Regions from separate parts of the Leisingera sp. ANG-DT genome, predicted to be linked through region 3. Evidence: riboswitches for the same ligand, from Rfam matches in the RefSeq annotation. Region 3 holds a riboswitch; each other region holds the start of a gene.

The links. A riboswitch is a leader RNA that binds a small molecule or an ion and turns the genes downstream of it on or off. The one in region 3 is predicted to bind cobalamin.
Positions count from the first base shown of each region.
Region 1: another riboswitch for cobalamin. It lies ahead of RA21_RS14440 (DUF1636 family protein); the one in region 3 lies ahead of RA21_RS16750 (DUF4198 domain-containing protein).
Region 2: another riboswitch for cobalamin. It lies ahead of RA21_RS15615 (ABC transporter substrate-binding protein); the one in region 3 lies ahead of RA21_RS16750 (DUF4198 domain-containing protein).

Region 1 covers NZ_JWLE01000013.1:141,473-148,977, reverse strand. The annotation lists partial or broken gene RA21_RS14450 (cobaltochelatase subunit CobN) at 1-1,384, opposite strand, end outside; gene cobW (cobalamin biosynthesis protein CobW) at 1,576-2,610, opposite strand; gene RA21_RS14440 (DUF1636 family protein) at 2,613-3,023, opposite strand; cobalamin riboswitch at 3,121-3,329, opposite strand; gene cobO (cob(I)yrinic acid a,c-diamide adenosyltransferase) at 3,381-4,016, shown strand; gene glpD (glycerol-3-phosphate dehydrogenase) at 4,103-5,680, opposite strand; gene RA21_RS14425 (DeoR/GlpR family DNA-binding transcription regulator) at 5,673-6,458, opposite strand; gene RA21_RS14420 (DUF1513 domain-containing protein) at 6,597-7,505, opposite strand, start outside.
Region 2 covers NZ_JWLE01000020.1:86,094-93,598, forward strand. The annotation lists gene RA21_RS15595 (aldehyde dehydrogenase family protein) at 1-598, opposite strand, end outside; gene RA21_RS15600 (LysR family transcriptional regulator) at 703-1,587, shown strand; gene RA21_RS15605 (ABC transporter ATP-binding protein) at 1,626-2,387, opposite strand; gene RA21_RS15610 (FecCD family ABC transporter permease) at 2,384-3,433, opposite strand; gene RA21_RS15615 (ABC transporter substrate-binding protein) at 3,430-4,440, opposite strand; cobalamin riboswitch at 4,580-4,772, opposite strand; gene RA21_RS15620 (chemotaxis protein CheW) at 4,911-6,524, opposite strand; gene RA21_RS15625 (chemotaxis protein CheD) at 6,521-7,012, opposite strand; gene RA21_RS15630 (CheR family methyltransferase) at 7,003-7,505, opposite strand, start outside.
Region 3 covers NZ_JWLE01000022.1:36,043-43,547, reverse strand. The annotation lists gene RA21_RS16755 (TonB-dependent receptor plug domain-containing protein) at 1-568, opposite strand, end outside; cobalamin riboswitch at 729-937, opposite strand; cobalamin riboswitch at 1,216-1,430, shown strand; gene RA21_RS16750 (DUF4198 domain-containing protein) at 1,574-2,359, shown strand; gene cbiM (cobalt transporter CbiM) at 2,370-2,987, shown strand; gene RA21_RS16740 (cobalt ABC transporter permease) at 2,984-3,568, shown strand; gene cbiQ (cobalt ECF transporter T component CbiQ) at 3,565-4,353, shown strand; gene RA21_RS16730 (energy-coupling factor ABC transporter ATP-binding protein) at 4,340-4,990, shown strand; gene RA21_RS16725 (DMT family transporter) at 5,526-6,428, opposite strand; gene RA21_RS16720 (ABC transporter permease) at 6,448-7,293, opposite strand; gene RA21_RS16715 (ABC transporter permease) at 7,290-7,505, opposite strand, start outside.

The sequences.
Region 1 (7,505 bases), on a different contig from region 3:
CTTCTTCCGGGCTGCCCCAAGCCTCAGTCAGGGTGTTTTGCAGGTCTTGCGGCAGCGTGGAGAGGGCCTGGCGGTAGTCCTTCAGCGGGACGCTGAGTGTTTCCTCCATCAGCCGCAGACCGGTGTTTTCCTGCGCCTTGACGGCGTAGCCCTGGGCCGCCAGTTCGTGCAGGATCTCGTCGCAGGAGGCCAGCGCGTCGAGGCCGACGGCGTGGGCGAGGTTGTGGTCGCGGCCCGGGTAGGTGGAGAGGATCAGAGCCAGGCGCTTGTCCGCATTCGGCAGTTTGGCGAGGCGCAGCCAGCCTTCCACGCGGTCCACGGCAGATTTGATGCGGTCTGCATCAGCCCGGTGGGCAAAGCGGGAATACTGCAGGTCCGGGTCTTTCTTGCCCGGGGATTTGAAGCTGACGACGCCTGCAAAGATGCGGCCGTCAACTTCCGGCAGGACCACGTGCATGGCAAGGTCTGCGGGCGAGAGGCCGCGGTCGGCCTCGGCCCAGTCTTTGCGGCGGGCGGTGGAGAGGGCGACCTGGAACACCGGGCAGCCGGTGGCGGAGAGCGGCGAGGCGCTGCCGTCGGTGCCTTGGGCGGAAAACGCAGTGGCGTTGATGATGGCTGCCGGGCTCAGCGAGGGCAGTTTTTCGCGCAGCCAGTCCGCGGCAGTGGGCGCCTTGAGGCTGGCGGCAAAGGCGCCATAGGCGGCATAGCCGCGGGCGCGCAGTTCCGCGATCAGCGCATCCACCGGGGCGGTGTCGGCAGCGGTGAGGTAGGAGCGGTAGAAGCTCACCAGCACCAGCGGTTTGTCCTGCGGCGGCAGGTCCGCAAGCACGCCTTTAGCTGGGTCGTAGAAGCCGTGTTCGGGTGTGGTCTTGAGGCCCAGAACCGGGCCTGCGTAGAGACCGGCCGCCAGCGACAGCTGCGCCAGCGCCGCCTGAGCAGCGACGGCGCCGCCGGCGTCGCACAGGGATTGCAGGCGGCGCAGGGTGGAGACTGGCAGGGTGGACAGCTCATCCAGCCGCGCATCCTCGCGGCCGTCTGCTGGCAGGATGGCCAGCGCGAAGCCCTTGCGCCGGGCAAGGTCCTGCAGGGTGGCGAGACCGTAGGACCAGTAGCTTTCGCCGCCAATCAGGCGGACAAGGACGCCCTTGGCGCCCTCCAGTGTCTGTTCCGCGTAAACGTCGACCGACAGCGGGTGCTTGAGCGCCACAAGGTTGGCGAGGCGCAAGCTGGGCAGCTTGCCGTCCGCACGGTGCCAGCCCGCCGCAAAGGCGCCGAGGTCGCTGTCGGAGAAGGACAGCACCACAAGGTCCGCGGGCGTCTGCCCGAGGTCCTGCGGGGTGTCGGTCTCGTCAAGGCCGTGGCTTTCGCGGAAGACGACGTGCATGGGTCAGGCTCCTTGCCTGAAGGGGCGTATGGAAACGGGGAGGGCAGCGCCCGGCCCGGCGGGGAAGGAAGCGAAGCGCCCGCCCCGTTTTGCCGAAGGCAAACCTTCGGTTTGACGGGGGCGGGACGGGCGCTGCCCGGCCTTCGGCCAGGCGGTGCCGTCAAAAAATTGACGCTTCGCTACCATTGGCTTCAGGCTCCCAGCTCGGCGCGGATGGCCTGTTCGTCGATGTCGTCATGCTCGGCGATGACCACCAGGGCGGTCTTGCGCGGCTGCGCGCCCCAGGGCTGGTCATACTGGGCGCGCAGGCGCTCGCCCACGGCCTGAACCAGCATCCGCATCGGTTTCCCCTCCACCGCGACATAGCCTTTGACGCGCAGGATATTGCGCTCGCGGGCGAGTTTCACGATGGCATTCTGCAGCGCTTCCGGGTCGGAGACTTCGCCCATTTCGACAACGATGCTTTCAAAATCGTCATGCTCGTGGTCGTGGTGGCCGTCGTGGTGGCTGGGGCGGGCCTCCAGATCGTCCTCGGCAGCGGCATTCAGGCCCAGGATGATGCGCGGGTCGATGACGCCTTCGCTCATCGGCAGGATCGGCAGCTTGCGCGGCGCTTCGGCCTCGATCACCGCGCGGGCCTTCTCGACGCCTGCGTCGCCGGCCAGGTCGGCCTTGGACAGAAGCACGATGTCGGCGCAGGAGATCTGGTCCTCGAACACCTCAGACAGCGGGGTTTCGTGGTCGATGCTGTCGTCCGCCTCGCGCTGGGCCTGCACGGCGTCCAGGTCAGGGGCGAACTGGCCCTTTGCAACGGCCTCGGCATCGGCCAGCGCAATCACGCCGTCCACGGTGATACGGGAGCGGATGGCGGGCCAGTCGAAGGCCTTGAGCAGCGGCTTGGGCAGCGCCAGACCGGAGGTCTCGATCACGATGTGATCGGGCTTTTCCGGCAGGTCCATCAGTTGTTCGATGGTGGGGATGAAGTCATCCGCCACGGTGCAGCAGATGCAGCCGTTGGCCAGCTCCATGATGTTCTCCGCCGGGCAATTTTCATCGGCGCAGGATTTCAGGATGTCGCCGTCCACACCGGCGGTGCCGAATTCATTGACCACAACCGCCAGGCGCTTGCCCTGCGGGTTCTGCATCAGGTGGCGGATCAGCGTGGTCTTGCCCGCACCGAGGAAGCCGGTGATGACGGTGACGGGGATCTTGTTGAGGTCGCTCATGATTACTCCTCGGAGAAGAACTTGGCCGGCGGGATGCGGGCAACAGATTGCTTGCGGAAGGTCTGCGGGCGCTCGCGCCAGGGCACGACGCCGTCGGCGGTAGCGGCGTAAGCCGCGGCGCCTTCCAGAATTTCAGGGACATGCTGGTCCGGGTCGAGGTCGCCGTAGACATAGGTCCAGCGTTCTTCGCCGCCGACCAAGGCCACGGCGCAGCCGCGCTTGCAGGAGGACAGGCATTCGACGCCGCGCAGGCGAACGCCTTCGGGCATTCCGGCTTCTTCCAGGGCTGTGTGAAGGATGGCGCCGGGGCGGGCGGCCTCCGGGTCGGCGCCCTCGCGGCGGCAGGTGAGGCAAACGGTCAGCGTGACCGGTCCCTGGGTGCTGGCAGTCTTGCCTGCCATATCGTCAGCCATCAGCGCGTCTCCTGTCGCGGCAGGGCGTGCGGGATGGCCAGAAAGGAACTGTGTCGTGCCAGTCCCTCACCCGGTCGCAGAACACCCCGTCTGCCCGTTGATCTCTCTCTCGCTGGCAGGTCTCCCGGCTTGCGGATGCCAAGGCGCTCAGGCCTTGCCGGCCATCCTGCCTTCCCGGGACGTATTCCCAGTGGCATGGCGGCCTCATCCGGTCACGGTCGCGGGGGCGGCTGTGCTTGAGCTCTTGCGAGCCTTCACATTCCCTCTTCGCCTGTTTTCACAGGAACCAGCTGAACCCCCTTGCGCTATGGCGGGCTTCTTTGTCAAGACATGGGGTCAAACAGCTGGAGAGCCCCCATGAGCGAAAAGTCCGAAACCGGCATTTCAGAAGAAGAAGCCGCCCGTCACGCGTCCAAAATGGCCAAGAAGAAGGCGGCGCGCGACCGGATGATGAAGACCAAGGAGGGCGAGAAGGGCCTGATCATCGTTCACACCGGGCCGGGCAAGGGCAAATCTTCCTCGGGCTTCGGCATGATCATGCGCTGCATTGCGCATGGGATGCCGTCCGCCGTGGTGCAGTTCATCAAGGGGGCCTGGCAGACCGGCGAGCGGACCCTGATCGAGGAGAACTTCAGCGATCTCTGCCAGTTCTATGCGATGGGCGAGGGCTTTACCTGGGAAACCCAGGACAAGGCGCGCGACATTGCCGCCGCGCAGAAGGGCTGGGAGAAGGCCAAGGAGATGATCCTGGACGAGCGCATTACCATGGTGCTGCTGGATGAGATCAACATCGCGCTGCGCTATGAGTACCTGGATCTGGAGGAGGTGCTGGAGTTCCTGGTCGAGCAGAAGCCGCCGATGACCCATGTGGTGCTGACCGGCAGGAACGCCAAGGAGGAGCTGATCGAGATCGCCGATCTGGTGACCGAGATGGGCCAGATCAAACACCCGTTCCGCGCCGGCGTGAAAGCGCAAAAGGGCGTGGAGTTTTAAGAAGCTCACAAAGGTCTTTCGCCTGGCCGAAGGCCGGGCAGCGCCCGTCCCGCCCCAGTGGGACGGGACGGGCGCTGCCCTTCGCGTTATGCTGCGAGCGTTTGTGCCTTGCCTTGAATATAGGCATCCACCGCGGCGCGCTGGGCTTCATCCAGCCGCAGTCCCAGCTTGGTGCGCCGCCACAGGTAGTCGTCTCCGGTCCGTACCCATTCGCGGGCAATTGCCCAGTCCAGTTCCCGCGCGGTGATCGTCGCCCCGAAGTCCTGCCCCATATCAGCCGCGGATTTGGCCTCGCCCAGAACCGCCCAGGCCTCGGTGCCATAGGCGCGGATCAGGCGGCGGGTCCAATAGGGCGTCAGGAACGGGTAATCCACCGCCAGTTTGCCGCGCAGCTTTTCCGCATCCGCCACCGCAAAATCGCCGCCGGGCAGGGCCACGCCTGCGGTCCAGTCCGCGGGCAGTTGCGGGAACACTTTGCCGATCTTGGCTAGCGCCGCCTCCGCCAGTTTGCGGTAGGTAGTGATTTTGCCGCCGAAGACATTCAAGAGGGGCGCCTGTGCCTGATCCAGTGTCAGCACATATTCGCGGGTCGCCGCGGTGGCAGAGCTGGCGCCGTCGTCATAAAGCGGGCGCACGCCGGAATAGGTCCAGACAATATCCTCGCGCTTGAGCGGCTGATTGAAATATCCTGATGCAAAATCAATCAGGTAGTCCTGCTCCTCTGCGGTGCATTCCGGCGCGGTGTCCGGATCGGAGTGGTCGCTGTCCGTTGTGCCGATGAGGGTGAAGTCTTCCTCATAGGGAATGGCAAAGATGATCCGCCCGTCGGTTCCCTGGAAGAAGTAGCAGCGCCCGTGGTCAAACAGTTTCGGCACCACGATATGGCTGCCGCGCACCAGGCGGATGTTCTCGCGGCTGTTCTGGCCCAGCTTCTGATGCAGCACATCGGCGACCCAGGGCCCGCCCGCGTTAATCAGCATTTTCGCGCGGCGCTGATGGGTTTCGCCGCTGGCCTGATCCTGCAGGGTGATCACCCAGTGGTCCGCATGGCGTTCAGCGGCCAGCACCTTGGTCCGGGTCAGGATCTCGGCGCCGCGGGCCTGGGCGTCGCGGGCGTTCAGGACGACCAGGCGGGCGTCCTCGATCCAGCAGTCGGAATATTCAAAGGCGGTCTTGAACTTGTCCCTGAGCGGTCTGCCCGCCGGGTCGGCCTCCAGATCCAGCTTCGCGGTGCCGGGCAGGATGCCGCGCTTGCCAAGCGAGTCGTAGAGGAACAGCCCCAGCCGGATCAGCCAGGCCGGGCGGCGGCCCTTCATCCAGGGCATGAAAGTGGTGAGCAGCTTGGACGTCGGCGTCTCGCTGTCGAACCGCATGTCCTTGTGGAACGGCAGCACGAACCGCATCGGCCAGGAGATATGCGGCATCGCATTCAGCAGCACCTCGCGCTCAATCAGCGCTTCGCGCACCAGGCGGAACTCAAAATATTCGAGATAGCGCAAGCCGCCGTGGAACAGCTTGGTTGAGGCAGAGGAGGTGGCCGAGGCCAGGTCGTTCATCTCTGCCAGCGTCACCGACAAGCCGCGTCCGGCGGCGTCGCGGGCGATGCCGCAGCCGTTGATGCCGCCGCCGATGATGAAAAGGTCTGTTACAGGCGTGTCAGTCATTTTCGCTGCTTTCGTTTTGTCCTGCGGTCAGGATGCGGGTGCCGGCGGCCTGCGCGGCCTCGGTAAATTCTGCGGGAACCGGGCGGTCGGTGATCACCACGTCGAGATCGGAGAGGTCGCAGATCCGCACCGGGGCGGAGCGGGCGAACTTGCTGCCGTCGCAGACCAGCACCTTCTGCCGTGCGTTTTTCAGGATTGCGCGGGCGACAGATACCTCGCGGGCATCGTGATCCATCACCGCGCCGTCGGCATCCAAAGCTGAGGCGCCAATAACCGCGAAATCCACCTTGTAGCGGGAGAAAAAGTCCACAGCATCTTGGCCCACGATGGCACCGTCACTTTGCCGCACGGTGCCGCCGGCCAGGATCAGCTCTTTGGCCTGACCACCCATCATCATGTTGATAATGTTTATATTGTTGGACATGACCGTCAGGCCGCTGTGGCCGGACAGGGCGCGGGCCACCTGTTCGGTGGAGGTGCCGATGTTGAGCGAAAGCGAGCAGTTGTCGGGGATCAGCTCTGCCGCCAGGGCGGCCATCGCCAGCTTGTTGCCGGCGTTCAGCTTGCGCCGGTCCTCGTACCCTTGGCTGGCGGCGGAGCTGACGCGGACGGCACCGCCGTGCACGCGGGACAGCGCGCCGCGCGCCGACAGGTCGCGCAGATCGGCGCGCACGGTCTGCAAGGACACGCCAAAGCGTTGCGAGAGATCCTCAACCTCGACCCGGTCCTGACGGTTCAGCAGAGAGATGATTTCGTTCTGACGGCTTGCGGCATCCATTTGCTTTCCTTTCGCTGCGATTCTGTAGCGTATCACGCGCGAAGAGTCATCATCCGTTTTCGTATTACTTTCGGAGGATTTGAAAACGAAAAGGCGCGCCGTGGCGGGCGCGCCTGTGAAGCACCGGGAAACTTTGCTTCAGATCAGCGGGATCAGGTGGTTGTCCCAGGCCAATTCCGCGTGGTGCACCTCATCCCGGCCGCTATCCGAAACCGCATAGAACTGGCCAGTGCCGGTGCTGGCCGTAAAGCCTTCGGCGGAGGCGGCCAGACCGCAGACATCTGCCATCTTGTGCACTGCCAGCAGCGCGCCGCTCACTGTGTTCATCACTTGCAGCACCCCGCCGCGCGGTGAGGTGACGCCGATCCGGCTGCCGTCGGCGCAGAAGGCGATGGAGCCGCCGTAGCCCCGCATGTTCAGCACCCGCGCGTCGTCCTCCGCCAGCAAACGCGGCACGCCTCCGGGGGTGTGCAGGCCGGCGGTGGGGACTTGTTCGCCCAGATCACCCTGCCATTGCATGGCGAAACCAATGGTGCCGTCCGCCCGCACCGCCAGGTGGCGGATCGAATTGAGACGCAGCTCTGGCGGCAGTTCCATCTGTTCCTGCAGCACGCCGTCCAGGCTCAGGTAGCTGAGGTTGGGGCGCATGTCAGGCAGGTTCAGCTTGGCGCGGCCGCTGTCGGGGTGGGTCTCGATGCCACCGTTTGCCACCACCAGCCCGGGCGCATCGCGGCGCAAAGCCATGTCATGCGGGCCAATGCCGCCGGAGGAGAACGCGGTAACGCGGCGGTAGCCGTCTGCAGCATCCCAGACGCCGATCAAACCGCGGGCGTTCTCATAGTCGTTTTCAGTGGTGAACAGGCGGCTGCCGTTCGGGGAAAACACCCCATGGCCGTAGAAATGATGCCCAGCGGGCGGCTCCAGCCGGGCCAGCGCGGCACCGGTGCGGCAGTCGATCACATCGGCAAAGCGGCCCGGGCGGCGGGCAAAGGCAACGGCTTCCGGCCGCACGGGATGCGCGGCAGCTGCATGGCCGCGGTCCGGCAG
Region 2 (7,505 bases), on a different contig from region 3:
CCAGCGAGAACAGGCCCTTGGGGATGTCCTGACGCTCGATGATCTCGGTCAGGGCCACGGCGGACGCCGGGGTGATGTTCGCGGGTTTCCACACCACTGCGTTGCCGTAGCAGAGCGCCGGCGCGATTTTCCAAGACGCGGTTGCGGTCGGGAAGTTCCAGGGGGAGATGATTGCCACCACGCCCACGGCCTCGCGGCGCACGTCCACTTCGATGTCGGGGCGAACTGAGTCGGCGTTTTCACCGATCTGGCGCAGGCATTCGGCGGCGTAATAGGTGAAGAACTGGCCGGCGCGGTAAACCTCGCCCTTGCCCTCGGCCAGCGGCTTGCCTTCTTCGCGGCTCAGCAGCGTGCCCAGTTCCTCGGCGCGGGCCATCAGCTCATTGCCGATGTTCATCAGTACCGCCTGCTTGCGCTCCAGGCCGTAAGCGGCCCATTCGGCTTGGGCGATCTGCGCCTGATCCAGGGTCGCTTCCAGCTGATCGGAGCTGGCCTGGGCAAACATGCCGACCAGATCGCTCAGATCCGAAGGGTTGCGGTTTTCGATTTCGCTTTCGCCCGCCAGCCATTCGCCGGCAATCAGGTTCAGTTTGGTCACGGAGAAGCCCCAGATGCTGAATTTCAGGTTTGCAGCAGGATGGACTCCACCAACAGCATCAGTCAAACTCAATAAACTGTAAAGAACTTCAGGATTTTTGAAGCATGGCATTGAAAATCGAAATGCTGCGCGCCTTCTGCACTGTGGCCCAGACCGGCAACTTGTCCGAGGCCGCCAACCGGCTGGGCCGGACCCAATCCGCCGTTTCAATGACGCTGAAGCAGATGGAGGAGCATCTGGGCAAACGGCTGTTCGAGGGCGAGCGCAAAAACCAGCTATCGCCTTTGGGCGCGCAGGTTTTTGAACTGGCCCAGCAGCAGGTCCGGCGTTTCGACCAAACCGTGCAAAGCATCGAATTGGCGGCAGAAGCAGCCCACGGCCTGTTGCAGATCGTGTCGGTTCCATCGGTTGCGGCACTGGTTTTCCCGGCAGTGCTGGAGCACATGACGGCACGGCATCCGGGCCTCAAGGTGGAACTGCGCGACACCGACACCCAGGAGGTGCTGGATGCACTGGCGGAGGGAAAGGCCGATATCGGCATCGCCTCCGGCTATCATCCGCTGAATGGCGTCAGGGCCGTGCCTCTGTTCGAGGACCGCTTTGGCTTGGTCTGTTCCACCGATCATCCGCTGTACCAGCAGGAGGCTGCCCCTACCATTGCTGATGTGATCGGTGCATCCTTTGTCCGCAACGCCCTATGCAGCCTGATCCGTAACGAGCGCTTCGTTGAGGCCAGCAGTAATGCCGACGTGACGATCCACAACACCCATTCGCTGATCACCATGGTCCGGACCGGAAAATGGGTCACGGTTCTGCCACAGACAGTTGCCCGGTTCATGCCGGAGGCCACTGCCTTCCGCCCGATTGCCGACCTTCCCGACAAGCGGGAGGTTTACCTGTACCAGCGCGAACGGTCCCGCTTTTCCGCACTGACAGAGGAGTGCTGCGCCTTCATTCAGTCCTGCGACCTTTCCGGCGAGCTAAGCTGAAACATCCGGCATGGCTGGGCGCCAGTCCCCCTGATGTCTCAGGTCAATTGGAAGGACAGAAAGGGACCCGCGCCTTCGGCATCCTGGACCCAGCGTGCTTGGATGCCGAAAATCTCAGATACGGTTTCCGGAGCCAATGCCTGGCTGGGTGCGCCGCAGGCCACCAGGCGCCCGTGTGACAGCACCGCCACACGGTCGCAAGTCAGGGCCTGGTTCAGGTCATGCAGGGCCACCACGGTTGTCACCTGCAGGTTCCGGATGCAGTTCAGGATGGACAGCTGGTGGTGGATGTCCAGATGGTTTGTCGGCTCATCCAGCAGCAGAAGCCCCGGCCGTTGCGCAAGGGCGCGGGCAATGTGCAGCCGTTGCCGTTCGCCGCCGGACAAAGTGGCCCATTCGCGGCGCGCGAAGCCCTCCATTTCCACCGTATGCAGCGCCTTGTCCACCAGCTGGGTGTCGTCGCTGCTCCAGGGTTTCAGCGCCGACAGCCAGGGGGTGCGGCCCAGCTCGACGACGGACTGTGCGGTGATGCGCTCAGCCGTGTCGGCCTGCTGTTCGACAATGGCGATCCGCTGGGCGATCTCCCGGCGGGTCAGCCGGGCCAGCGGTTGGTCCTCCAGCAGCACTTCGCCATGCGAGGGTTTGGCCAGGCCCGACAGCAGCCGCATCAGGGTTGATTTGCCGGAGCCGTTCGGGCCCACCAGCGCCAGCGTCTCACCCGGCTGCACCGCCAGCGAGACGTCCTGCAGCAGAGTTTTGCCGCGCACTGAGAAAGACAGGTTGCGGGCTTCGATCCTCATCTCGCAGTCCTTTGCCCGCGCACCAGAATCACCGCAAAGGACGGCGCCCCGATCAGGGCGGTGACCACCCCGATGGGAAGCACCTGGCCGGGGATGATGATGCGGGAGACGATATCGGCGGCGATCAGGAACACGGCGCCAGTCAGCGCCGCTGCTGGCATCAGCCTGCGGTGGCCGGGGCCTACCAGGAACCGTGCCGCATGCGGGATCACCAGGCCGACAAAGCCGATGGAGCCGACGATCGACACCATCACCGCGGTCATCAGCGCGGTGGCGAAGATCAGAACCACCTGCACCCGCCGGACCGGGATGCCAAGCGAAGCGGCGGAATCGCTGCCAAAGGTGAAGGCGTCCAGAGCACGGGCATGAAAGCGGCAGATCATCCAGCCCGCCAGCGCCAGCGGCACCGCCAGCCACACATCCGGCCAGCGCACGCCGCTGAGGTTGCCCATCAGCCAGAACATGATGCCGCGGGCCTGATCCGCATTGGCGGACTTGGCGATAATGAAAGCGGTCAGCGCATTGAATAGCTGCGAGCCGGCAATGCCCGCCAGCACGATCTGCGCAGCTGCGGCGCGGTTGCCCCCTGCCCCGGCGGCCCGCGCCAGAATGGCGACAAAGCCAAACGCCAGCAGTGCGCCGTTAAAGGCACCAAAGGACAGTGACAGGGCGCCGCCGCCAAGACCTGCAATGGTGACCGCCACCGCCCCGGTCGAGGCACCGGCCGATATGCCCAGAATGTAAGGGTCCGCCAGCGCGTTGCGCAGCAAGGCCTGCAGCACTACACCCGCAACCGCCAGCGCCGCCCCGCAGGCTGCAGCCACCAGCGCCCGCGGCAGCCGGTAGCTCCAGATGATGCCCTGATCCACCGGGTCCACCGGCAGGCCCGCCCCGGCCAGCTTGTTGGCCAAAACGGACAAGACAAGGTCAGGCGCAAGCGAGGTTTCCCCGATCATTGCGCCTGCCAGAACCGCCGCGGCCAGCACCGGCAGGGCAAGGCAAGCGCCCCGGATGCCCTGCCAGGCCAGTACGGCGGCTGCACTCATGCGCCGTTGCCGATCGCGCTGAGTTCTTCCGCCAGGTCTTCCAGCGCCGGGATGGCACGGATAGTGGCATCCATCGCCTGGGCGTCCATCACCACGATGCGGTTGTTTTTAACCGCATCCATCTGGCTGGCGACCGGGTCATTGCGCAGGAACTCCAGCTTCTTCTCGTAGTCATCAGCGGCAAAGCGGCGGCGGTCCATACGGGCAATCACGATCACCGTCGGGTTGGCTTTCGCGATGGTCTCCCAGCCGACGGTCGGCCATTCCTCGTCGGTCTCAATGACGTTTTTCAGGCCCAGCTGCTGCATCATGTAGCCCGGTGCGCCCTTCTGGCCGGCCACGAACGGGTCGCTTTCCATCTCGGGCGAGGAGAACCAGAACACAGCGGAGGCGTCGTCCAGCGCAACCTCTTGCGCCTTGGCCACAGCCGCGGCCTCACGAGCCTTGTAGTCGGCGACCAGCTCAGCGCCTTTTTCTGCCTCGCCGAAGATCGCCGCCAATTCCTCAATGCCCTGATAGAGGCTGTCGGTGGTGAACATCTCGGTCCGGGTGCCGTCGCCGCCGGTGGTGTTGTCCTTGCCGACGCAGTCCGCGGGCATCACATAGGTCGGGATACCAAGATCATGAAACTGCTCGCGCTTGGCGACGATGCCTTCGGGGCCGATATGCCACTCATACTGGGCAGCCACCAGGCCCGGGCGCTTGGCCACAACGCTTTCAAAGCTTGGGTCATTGTCGGCCAGGCGCTCAACCTTGTCGTTCAGTGCGGCGTACTCGGGCAGAACATCGTTGAACCAGACCGAGGTGCCCAGCACCTTGCCACCCAGACCCAGCGCATAAAGTACCTCTGTTGCGGCTTGGCCAACGGTCACGGAGGACGCAACCGGTGCCTCGAAAGTGACGGTTTCACCGCAGTTTTGAATAGTCAGCGGAAAGTTTTCGCTGGCTGCTGCGGCCTGAGCTGCCGCAACGAAGGAAAGGCCCATGAGGCCGGAACGCAGAAACATGATCTTCGATCTCCATGTGTCAATGACCGGAGAACGGGTGAAGGGCATTGACCAGCAAGGCGGAGGGTTTCCCCTTCTTGCGGCGCCAGGAACGGGCGACGCATCTAGCCGGCAACCTCCCCGGACAACCCCGTCCGGTGTGTTTCGGTTTTCACCGGCAGGTCTCCTGACTGGCGGGTCACTGTCTGTCCCGTCTTCCCGGACCCTTCAGGCCCAGTGACACGATGGGACAGCACTCGCCGCCTACAGTTGCGGGGGCAGTTCCGTTTGGCGCCAGGCGGCACCGCGGATTCCCTCTTAGCCCTTACGGGACCGGTAAAGCGCGGGTAGCGCATCACTTCTCTTGCGGCAAGAAAAACTTCGTCGGTCAGCAGAATTCTTCGGGTCTAGTCATGCAACTCCACGCACCGTGCAGGCATCGACCCAGGACCCGCGGCAGTTAATTGCAGAATCCGAAGGCGCAGAGCGCTCTAGGCCGCCTTGAAGCAACGGTCCACCAATGCGTTCGTATCCAGGATCAAAATCGACTCGAACCTGCCGTCTGGCGTTTTGTGCTGCAGGCACCCGGATACATCCTCAGCAATGCTCTTGGAGGTATTCTGCTGGTCCAAGGGCTTCAGTTCAGCCACGCGGTTCTCCGTCGTGATGATTATTTCATCGACGGTGTCCACGAGGATTCCAAACTTCTGCGCGTCATGCTTGAAAATCAGCACTTTCTGATCGCGGCCGGACCCGGGCGGCAGCCCATACAGCACCCGTGGATTGAACAGGGTGATAAGCTCTCCCCGCAAATTCAGGATGCCTTCGACGAAGCTCAGTGAAAACGGCGGTTCGAGCAGGTCAATTGGGCGGTTGATCACCTCGCTGACTTCGGAGGTGTCGAGCGCGAACCGTTTTTCGAAAGTGAACTTGATAAATGTGCGCCTTGCCGCGCGGGCCTCCAGTTCAGCGGCCTCTTCTTCCGTTTTCTCGGGTGGAAAAATCTCCTGGCAGGCTTTGGCCGCAGCCACAAAACTTGGCTCCTGCAATAGCTTTGCCGGATCAAGCATCATGACAATCTGGTTGTTCTTATCCAGCAGACACCCGTTCACAAGATCACCGCGCGGCAGGGCCAGCTTGGCAAAGGGCAAAACTTCATCCTCGAAATAGGGCAGGATGCTGTCGATGGAAAAGACCATGAGCCCGACCGGCCCTTCTGCGGTGTCGATGATCAGCATTCTGCGCTCCTTGGGGATCGTGGCCCCAAGCACAAATTTTGCACTATCTCCCATGAATCCGCGGAAATCTATGACGGGCAGGATAACGCCGCGCAGATTTGCAGTGCCGATCACATTGCCGCCCACCAGCAGCGACTGTTCCAGCTTGGGAACGGATCTGACCTCCTTTACAAACCGCAGGTCGATGGCGCAGGTCGTGTGGCCGGTTTGAAATGAAACGCAGGCGAGCTTTTTGCCTCTGCTGAGTTTGACCGTTTCCTGTCCGGGGCCGTTGTCAGCCCGCGGCAGTTTTTCCAGGTTCAGCAGTTCGTGCGGGTCTAGGACCTGAACCAGCCTTTCGCCGTCATTGAATTTCAAAACCCCGTCGATAACAACATCCTTGATGCCGTCGCCATTGGGGCGAAAATCGACCCGCGCCACGCCTTTTCCGTTCAGGACTTCACCCGTTCTGTCGAAAAGAAGGCCAATGCAGTGTTCGCCATGTTCGACAATTGCAACCTTGCGCGATAGCGCGCGCTCAATAGCCGGAAACTCAAGCAGGCTGCGCAAATCAATCACCGGAACAATCATGCCCCTGAGGTTGAAAAGCCCCAGCATGTAGGACGGCGCAAGCGGCACAGGTGAAATCTCATCCGGTTCATTCACGATCTCCTGGAGCGCCGAGACGGAGATTGCAAACTCGCTGTCGTCGATCAGGAATGAACCGTATTTGTCCGGCTTCCCCCGTTTTGCCCGCACATTGTGCGGCTGGGCCGGTTCTTTCTGAGGAACACTGCTGTCCCCAACTCCAACCGCTGGGCAGCCTGCCAGATCGCTAGCCGAAGATTGCGCGCCAAGGATCAGCGGGTTTGAAGTCTCCGGTTTCATGATTGTCCCCCCAGGCGCGGAATCGCTTTGACTGTGAATTCGCCGCTGCTGCAATCGATGGTCACCTGCCGCCCCTGCATGCCGCCGACATCCTCGTGAATGTTGCGGACGCCGGCGTCCCGAAGCGACCGGTAGGCAGAGCGGGCGTTGATGCTGCCGACAAGACGCGCAGGATCCGTATCTTCCGGCATCGTCATGTTGGCACCGCCAACGACAATCGCCTGGAGTTTGCGCAGCTCCTTGCCCGACACCTCCATCAGGGACTGCAGCGATCTAACAGCCTGGTCCACATGCCTGCCGCATATTGCATCAGAGCTGTCCGGGGACTTGGCAAGCAGGCAATGTGCCAGCCCATAAATCCCCTTGGCCGGGTACAGCAGCCCCAGGCCGATGCAGGAGCCGAGGATCGCATTCAGCGACTGCCCGGCCCGGCCGGTTTTCACCTGGCCGATCTGCACGTGGATTTTCTGGATGTCATTTACGCACATGGGCTGCCTACCCTGGCGGAGGGCCGGTAGATGATCGGCGCCACTTGTTCAAAGCCGGTACGGAGATTGTTCAGCGTCTCGCTTTCTCCAATGAACAGGACGCCATCCGGCTTGATCAAGTCCCGCACATTCTGAAGGATCTTTTCCTGGTCTTCGCCAGTGAAATAGATCAGCACGTTGCGCAGGAACACCACGTCAAACGGACTGGTGCCGCCAAGCCTTTCCAGCAGGTTATGCAGCTTGAACTTCAGGCGGGCCCGGATCTGCGGCACAGCTTTGTAGCCTTCTGCATCGCTGCCCTTCATGTGGCTGGCAAACAGTGCAGGCTGGTCCCGGCGGAAGCGGGCAATCGCGCGGCCATTGTAAACACCGGTTTGCGCCACTTCCAAGACCCGGGAGGACACATCGGTGCCCAGCACGGAATAGTCGAAGCCCGGTTTCTGCAGCCGCTGCTGCTCCAGAATTGTGCCGATGGTATGAGCCTCCTCCCCCG
Region 3 (7,505 bases):
AGCTGAAGGCGATACCGCCGCGCTCGGTCCGCGACGAAACTCGGGCCGAGGCCCGGTAGCCGTCGGACCCCGCTTCCGCGCTGCCGCCGTATTCCGTGCCGATGCCGCCGGACTTGGTGATGATGTTGATCACACCGGCGGAGGCGTTGGAGCCGTAGAACACCGACTGCGGGCCGCGCAGGACTTCGATCCGCTCGATATTGGCAGTGTCCAGGCCGGACAGAATGTACTCGCTGTCACCGCCCGAGGCTTCGACGCCGTCGATCAGGATCAGCGTGTGATTGGCTTCGGCACCGCGGATGCGGACCTGGGTAAAACTGTCGCCGGAGCCGTTCACCATCAGGCCGGGGACCGAACGCAGCGCGTCCCGGACGGTGGTGATACCGCGATCTTCGATTTCTTCGCTGGTCAGGACTGAGACTGAGCGGCCGTATTTTTGGGCCTCGACCGGCGTGAAGCCGCCGGAGACGATGATCTCCCCCAGATCGGTGACTTCTTCATCCTGAGCGGTTGCGATTACAGGGGCGGCGGCCAGGGCGGCGGCCAGGGACAGGCTTGCCTTGCGCATATTCCATTCCTCCCGGCCCACGCAGCAAGCACAGGCCAAGCGGCTGCCCATACCTGGCAGCATGTTCATAATTTTGGTCTTTGGAAGGCAATGCCCCCGCAGACGGTGAAAACTGCCACCACTACGGAAGGTCCGTTATCTTCGGCGCGCCCCGCACCGCGATAGGGTGATCATCCTGGCAGGTCTCCTGACTTGCGGGTCGAGGCTTTGCTGCGCCTTCCCGCCCCTTGGGGCAGTGGCATACCGCAGCATTGCTCTCCGCTCACAGTTGCGGGGGCAGTCACGGATTCGGCGCCTGTTGGCTACACCTCACCGTGTTCCCTTTTAACCGGGTGGTCTCCCAGCCGGACCAGAATGGTCGGGACTTAGGCAAACTGAACTTATTCTGTCAAGCGGGAGAATTCGCAACCTGAGTAGAAATGGCCTTGGGCTGGCATCCATATCGCCGAATTTGCCTTTCCAATTTTTCAAGTGACGATGATTGATTACGCATACAAAAAACTTCGAAAGGCAGCGGTGTTTCCCCGTTCCTCTGATAGGAACATGCCTGCCTATTGATCCCTGCAGCACTGCAGGAGAAAAACCATCGGCACCGGACGGCCAAGTGAACAGAACATGATTCTCTTGACTCAGAAATTCCGGTTTGCCATTCAGCCAAGGTGACCGGTTCCGCGAGTGTTTCAATGCGCAGCGGAAGAAATAGGGAACACGGTGCGGCGTACCCAAAAGGGACCAAATCCGTGACTGCCCCCGCAACTGTGAGCGGTGAGTGACGCTGAATACGCCACTGGGAACATCCCCGGGAAGGCCAGCCGAGCCAGGACCCGCGAGTCAGGAGACCTGCCGGACACGGGGACTGAGGCTCCGCTTGCGGGGTTACTGCCCTTTTCCACCGGACGCCGGGGTGCGCGTCTGGCGCGTGTGCCGTTCAGGCGTTTCCGTGCCGCTACTCCCCGTTGTTCATTCCTGATTGCAGGTGCGCCTGTATCGTCGAATGAGGACGAAATGAAACTGAACTACCTGGCCGCTGCTCTGGCCGTTTCCCTGCCGGTTACCGCTTCGGCGCATTTCCAGCTGAACTACACTGAACAAGCGCTGATCGAAAAGCCCGGCGACGTGCCGATGGGCCTGGTGTTCTGGCACCCGATGGCCAACGGCCATGCGATGGACATGGGCAAGCCGGAAGAGTTTTTCATGATCCACAAAGGTGAAAAGACCGACCTGTCGGACCGCCTGGAACCCGCCACCTTCAAAGGGGCTGAAAACGAAGCTTCGGCTTACAAGGCCTCGGTCCCGGTCAAGCGGTCCGGCGACTATGTCGTGGTGACGGTCCCTTCGCCTTACTACGAGGAAAGTGAAGACATCTATATCCAGCAGATCTCCAAGGTCGTGCTGAACCGCAACACGCTGCCCACAGACTGGGACCAGCCGGCTGGCCTGGCGACCGAGATCCTGCCGCTGAACAAGCCCTATAACGTCATCGTAGGCTCCACCTTTTCCGGTCAGGTTCTGGCGGACGGCAAGCCGGTTCCGGGTGCCGAGATCGAAGTCGAGTTCATGGCGTCGGAGCCGGATCTGGAAAAATTCTCAACCACTGATCCCACCGTGGGTGAGATGCCGGGCGGCGCAATTGTTGCCATCGCCGACCAGAACGGCGTTTTTTCCTTTGGCATTCCGAAAGCAGGCTACTGGGGCTTTGCGGCACTCGGGTCCGGTCCGGCGACCGAGCACGACGGCAAGGAACTCAGCCAGGATGCTGTTCTGTGGATCCACGCAGAAGAGCTGAAGTGAAAGTAGACCGATGCATATCGTAGACGGCGCACTGTCGAACCCGGTTGTGATCGGCGGCGCGGTTGCCGCCGTCGGCGGTATTGCCATGGGTCTGCGCAACCTGCCGCTGGAGCGGATTCCCGCGGCGGGTGTTCTGTCGGCCAGTTTCTTTGTGGCCTCCCTGATCCATGTCCCGATCGGGCCCAGTTCGGTTCACCTGATCCTAAATGGCCTTGCCGGGCTGGTGCTGGGCTGGGCCGCGTTCCCGGCTTTGTTTGTCGGGCTTCTCCTGCAGGCGGTCTTCTTCGGCTTCGGCGGGCTGACCGTGTTGGGCGTGAACGCCGTGAATATTGCCCTGCCCGCTGTTCTGGTCGGCCTGATGTTCCGGCCGCTGGTGGCGCGCGGCTCGCCGCTGCAGGGGGCTATCTGGGGCGGCATTGGCGGCGGTGCAGCAATTGCCTTCACAACCCTCGCAGTCGCAGTATCGCTGATGCTGTCCGGTGATGAGTTCATCCTTGCCGCCAAGCTTGTGTTCTTTTCCCATATCCCAGTGATGCTGATCGAGGCGCTGTTGTCCGGCGCCGCCATTTTCCTGGCCCGGCGGGTGAAGCCCGAACTGTTTGTTGACACGAAAGGAAGCCTGGCATGATCCGCTCCTGCGTGCTGATCCTTGCCCTGCTGGCACCGCTGCCGGCATTGGCGCACAATGTGATTTCCTCGGTGTTTCCATCTGGATCGGACATTGAGGGCGAGGTCGGCTTTTCCAATGGTGATATGGCTGCGGACTTGCTGATCGAGGTCTTTGACGAGGCTGGCGGCAAACTGGGTGAAACCAGGACCGACGCTGACGGCTTCTTCCTGTTCACCCCGTCAGAACCGGTGACGCATATCTTCCGCGGCGACCTTGGTGCCGGCCATGTTGCCGAAGTGATCATGGACGCCGCAGAGGTCGCACAGATCATGGGCCAAAGCCCAAGCATGGCAGCGCTTGCGGCGACTAGCACCGCAGACGTCACTTCGGCCTCCAGGTCTGCCGGTTTGTCCGATCAGGCCCGCGCTGAGCTTGCCACCATGATGCGCAATGAATTGCGCCCGCTTCGGCAGGAGCTTACCGCGTTTAAGAACAAGTCCGATTTTCAGTCTGTTCTTGGCGGCATCGGCTACATCTTTGGTCTTTTTGGTCTGGGCTTTTACATCGCTGCGCGGCGCAGAATCGGTGGCAAAGCATGACCTATGTCCTGACAGGCGCCGAAAGGCCGCTCAGTGGCATCGGTGCCTTCCGCGCCAAGGTCACCGCGCTTGACCCGCGGATGCGCATCGTAATGACCGCGGTCTATGCCGTTGTGGTGGTCTCCATTAGCAACCTTTGGGTGCTGTCAGCTGCGCTTGGCCTGTCGATGTGGCTACTGGCTTTCTCCGGGCTGCCGCCCCGGAAGACGCTGAAGCGGATGGCGATGATGGACAGTTTCATCATCTTCATGCTGGTGCTGCTGCCGTTCACTGTTCCGGGCACCCCAGTCCTTTCTGTTTGGGGGCTGGAGGCGAGCTGGGAAGGCCTGCGGCGCGCGGCCGAGATTGCCCTGACCGCAAACGCCGTCATCCTGGCGGTCATGACGCTGGTCGGGTCCATGGAGCCCGTGACGATGGGACATGCTCTCTTTGCCCTCAAGACGCCGGAGCGGCTGGTGCATCTGATGATGTTCACTATCCGCTACATCGATGTCCTGCGCGAGGAATACCAGCGCCTGAGCACCTCGATGAAGCTGCGCGGCTTCCGCCCCGGCACCAACTGGCACACCTACCGCAGCTACGGCTATCTGGTGGGGATGATGCTGGTGCGCGCCATTGAACGGTCGGAACGCATTCTGGCGGCGATGAAATGCCGGGGCTTCTCCGGCCGTATCATCCTCCTGGAAGACTTCCGCCTGCGCAGGGCGGACCTGTTGTTTGCCGCGGCACTTACCGCCGCCCTTGCCGCCCTGATCTGGGCAGAGGCCTTTTATGCCGCTTCTTGATCTGAATGATATTCATTTTGCCTACCCTGGGCTTGATCCGGTGCTGGAAGGCGCCTCGATGAAGCTCAATGCGGGAGAACGGCTGTCGATTGTCGGACCAAATGGAGCAGGGAAATCCACGCTCCTAAAAATCATCATGGGATTGATTGCACCCGATAGCGGTTCTGTCACAGCATTCGGAAAACCTTGCAACAGCGAACCGGACTTTCACGAAGTGCGCCGCCGTGTGGGGTTCGTTTTCCAGGACGCCGATGACCAGCTGTTCTGCCCGACTGTGGCCGAAGATGTCGCCTTCGGCCCGCTGAACCTAGGCAAGTCCAAGCAGGAAGCCCTGGCGGTGGTTGATGCAATACTGTCACGCCTGCGGCTGATGCACCTGCGTGACCGGGTCACCCACAAGCTGTCGGGCGGTGAGAAACGGCTGGTGACGCTGGCCACGGTTCTGGCAATGGAACCGGAAGTGCTCATACTCGATGAGCCGACCAACGCGCTGGATCCAGAAAATTATGCACGGCTGGCTGAGATTCTGAAAGAGCTTGACCAGGCGGTTCTGCTGGTCAGCCATGATCCTGAGTTCCGTGAACAGATTGCTCCAACAGGGTATCACCTGATGGAGCGGACACTTACAAGGGTATAGCGGTTTTTTGGCTGAACAGGGCTTTAGCACACACGCTTCCTGCTAAAAAACCGCCGCTCCTGGTTAGCCATGCTGCGAATGCGGCCAATATCCGCAAAGTCCGGTCCCTGATCCGTCTCTGATCAACCTATGCTGCAACGCCGATCAATGGCCGCGTTGAACGCCGCGGGGCAGCGCGCAATTTTCTGCATCTGCGATATCCAGTGTGCAGCAAGCGCGCGCAGCGAGAAATGCCAATGAGCAAGTTGGGCTCACAGTCAAATTTCGCCGTCTGCCACACGAACATCTGCTGCCGATACGGGAACGTCTGGTCACCGTTCCAGGTCGCACGATTTCAAGGACTTGGCCGTAACTCTGGGTGGCCGCTTCTGTTGCCTCAGAGCCATCGGATTCGCCGCGTGAGCAGTCAGCAAAAGAGAGCCCCTTTGCGGTCAAAAGTTGGCTCGCCGCCTGCGCCATTTTCATACTTCGTGATCAGCAAAAAGCCGTCGTTTATGGTATTTCCAATGAAAGACTATGTTGTGAGGCAACTAGCCTACATTTGTTTGCTTGGCTCCCGTCCAGGTGATCTTCCTTTTGCACGGTCTTTGAATGTAATCGCCCACATCGCGGCCAGGATCATCAGCGTCGAAAGGTAGAAAGCACCGTCTGGGACAAGCCGGAACAGCATGAAATCCGCTAAAACGGCAAAAATCAGCGACAGATACTCGAATGGTGCGAGTTTTGAGATTTCGCTGTGCTGCAGAGCAAGGGTCATCATGATATGGGCAATGCCACCTGCAATTCCTGCACCGCAGAGGTAGACCAGCTGCAGAAAGTCAGGCTGGACCCAGCCCCAAAACACAGAAACTCCCCCAGCCACTGCACAGGTCAGTGCAAAGTAGAAGGCTATGGCTCCGGCGTTTTCCGTTTGAGCAAGGCTGCGGATCTGAATTTTGGCACCGGCCGTGAAGATCGCCATGGCGAAGGCCAGGCCTGCTCCGATCAAATAGGGTTGATCCGGTGTCGCAGCAGTCAAGCCAGGCAGCACTAGAACGAGCATTCCCAGGAACCCCAGGACAACGGCAAACCAGCGCATCCCGTTCACTTGTTCACCCAATAAGAATCGCGCCAGAACCACTGCCAGGACCGGGGCCAGATAGCCTATGATCGACGCATGGGCGAGCGGCAGGTATTTTAGCGAAGCAAATGAGGCGAACAGCGCAGTGCAGCCCAGTAGGCAGCGGGCAATATGGGACAGGGGTCGTTTAGTCCGCAAACCGCTAGGAAAGTCCCGTGTCCACATCAGGAACAGAACCAGTGGTATCAGGGCGACGGCGCTTCGAAAAAACACCACCTGGCCTAACGGGACCTCGTCGGCAAGCAGCTTCACAAACACGACCATGACTGTGAAAAACAAGGTTGCGCCGATGCGCAGTGCGATACCTGTGGCTTCCATTGTTTTGCCTCTTGGTGGGTTATCTGGTCTGTGCCAGTACGTCTCGGAGACTGTCTCCAGCCAGATTGATTGCCAGCACGGAAACCAGCACGGCCAGACCCGGAAAAATCATAATGTGAGGAGCGGTCTGCATATAGGGTTTGCCATCCAGCAGCATGGCCCCCCATTCGGCGGTGGGCGGCTGCACTCCGAACCCCAGAAAGCTGAGCCCAGACACTGCAAGGATCGTGCGTGACCAGCTGCTGGTCCAAAGAACCAGCAGTGATGGCAGCACATTCGGCAGAATGTGGCGCCACAGGATCAGCCAGTCAGCCAGGCCGTTCAGGCGGGCCTGAATAACAAAATCCCGTTCTCCGATGGTCAACCCCAGACTGCGGGCAAGCCGCGCGAATTTCATCCAACTGACCAGAGACAGGGCAACCACTAGGTTGACAGTGCTGGGGCCGAACAGCCCGGCAAAGGCAACCGCTGCGATAAGCTCCGGAAAGGCAAAGAAACTGTCTGTCACTCGCATCAGCAGGGCGTCGGGGAAGGAACCGGAACGGGCAGCCAGCAGCCCGACGAGCGTCCCTGCGATCAGCCCCGCCAATGACACCACAAGCGCCAGCCCCAGAGACCAGAACGCACCATAAAGCAGCCGGGTGCCAATATCGCGGCCCAGATGGTCTGTGCCGAACCAGTGTGCAGGTTCAGGCGGCGCCAGTCGGTTGAGAAAATCCGCCTGTGCCGGCTGGTAGGGTGTCAACCACAATCCGATGCACAGCCCCAGTGCCAGCACCGCCAGTACCAGACCTGTTCTGCGCTTGAACCGGGACAGCGGGCTGTCCGGCAGCTTGGCGCCTTTTTGTAGGAGAACCTCACTCATACCCTCTGCTCCTGCGTGCGGGTCGCCGGGTCACTGGCGGCCTGCAGTGCCTCAGCCAGTGAATTGATCACGACATAAGCAACGGCAAAGAACATCACCAGAAACATCACCATAGGCAGGTCGCGCGACAGCACGGAGCCAGCCAGCAAAGACCCCAGCCCAGACCGGGCAAAGGTCAGCTCGACGATGATCGCGCCTTCCAGCAGGCTAGC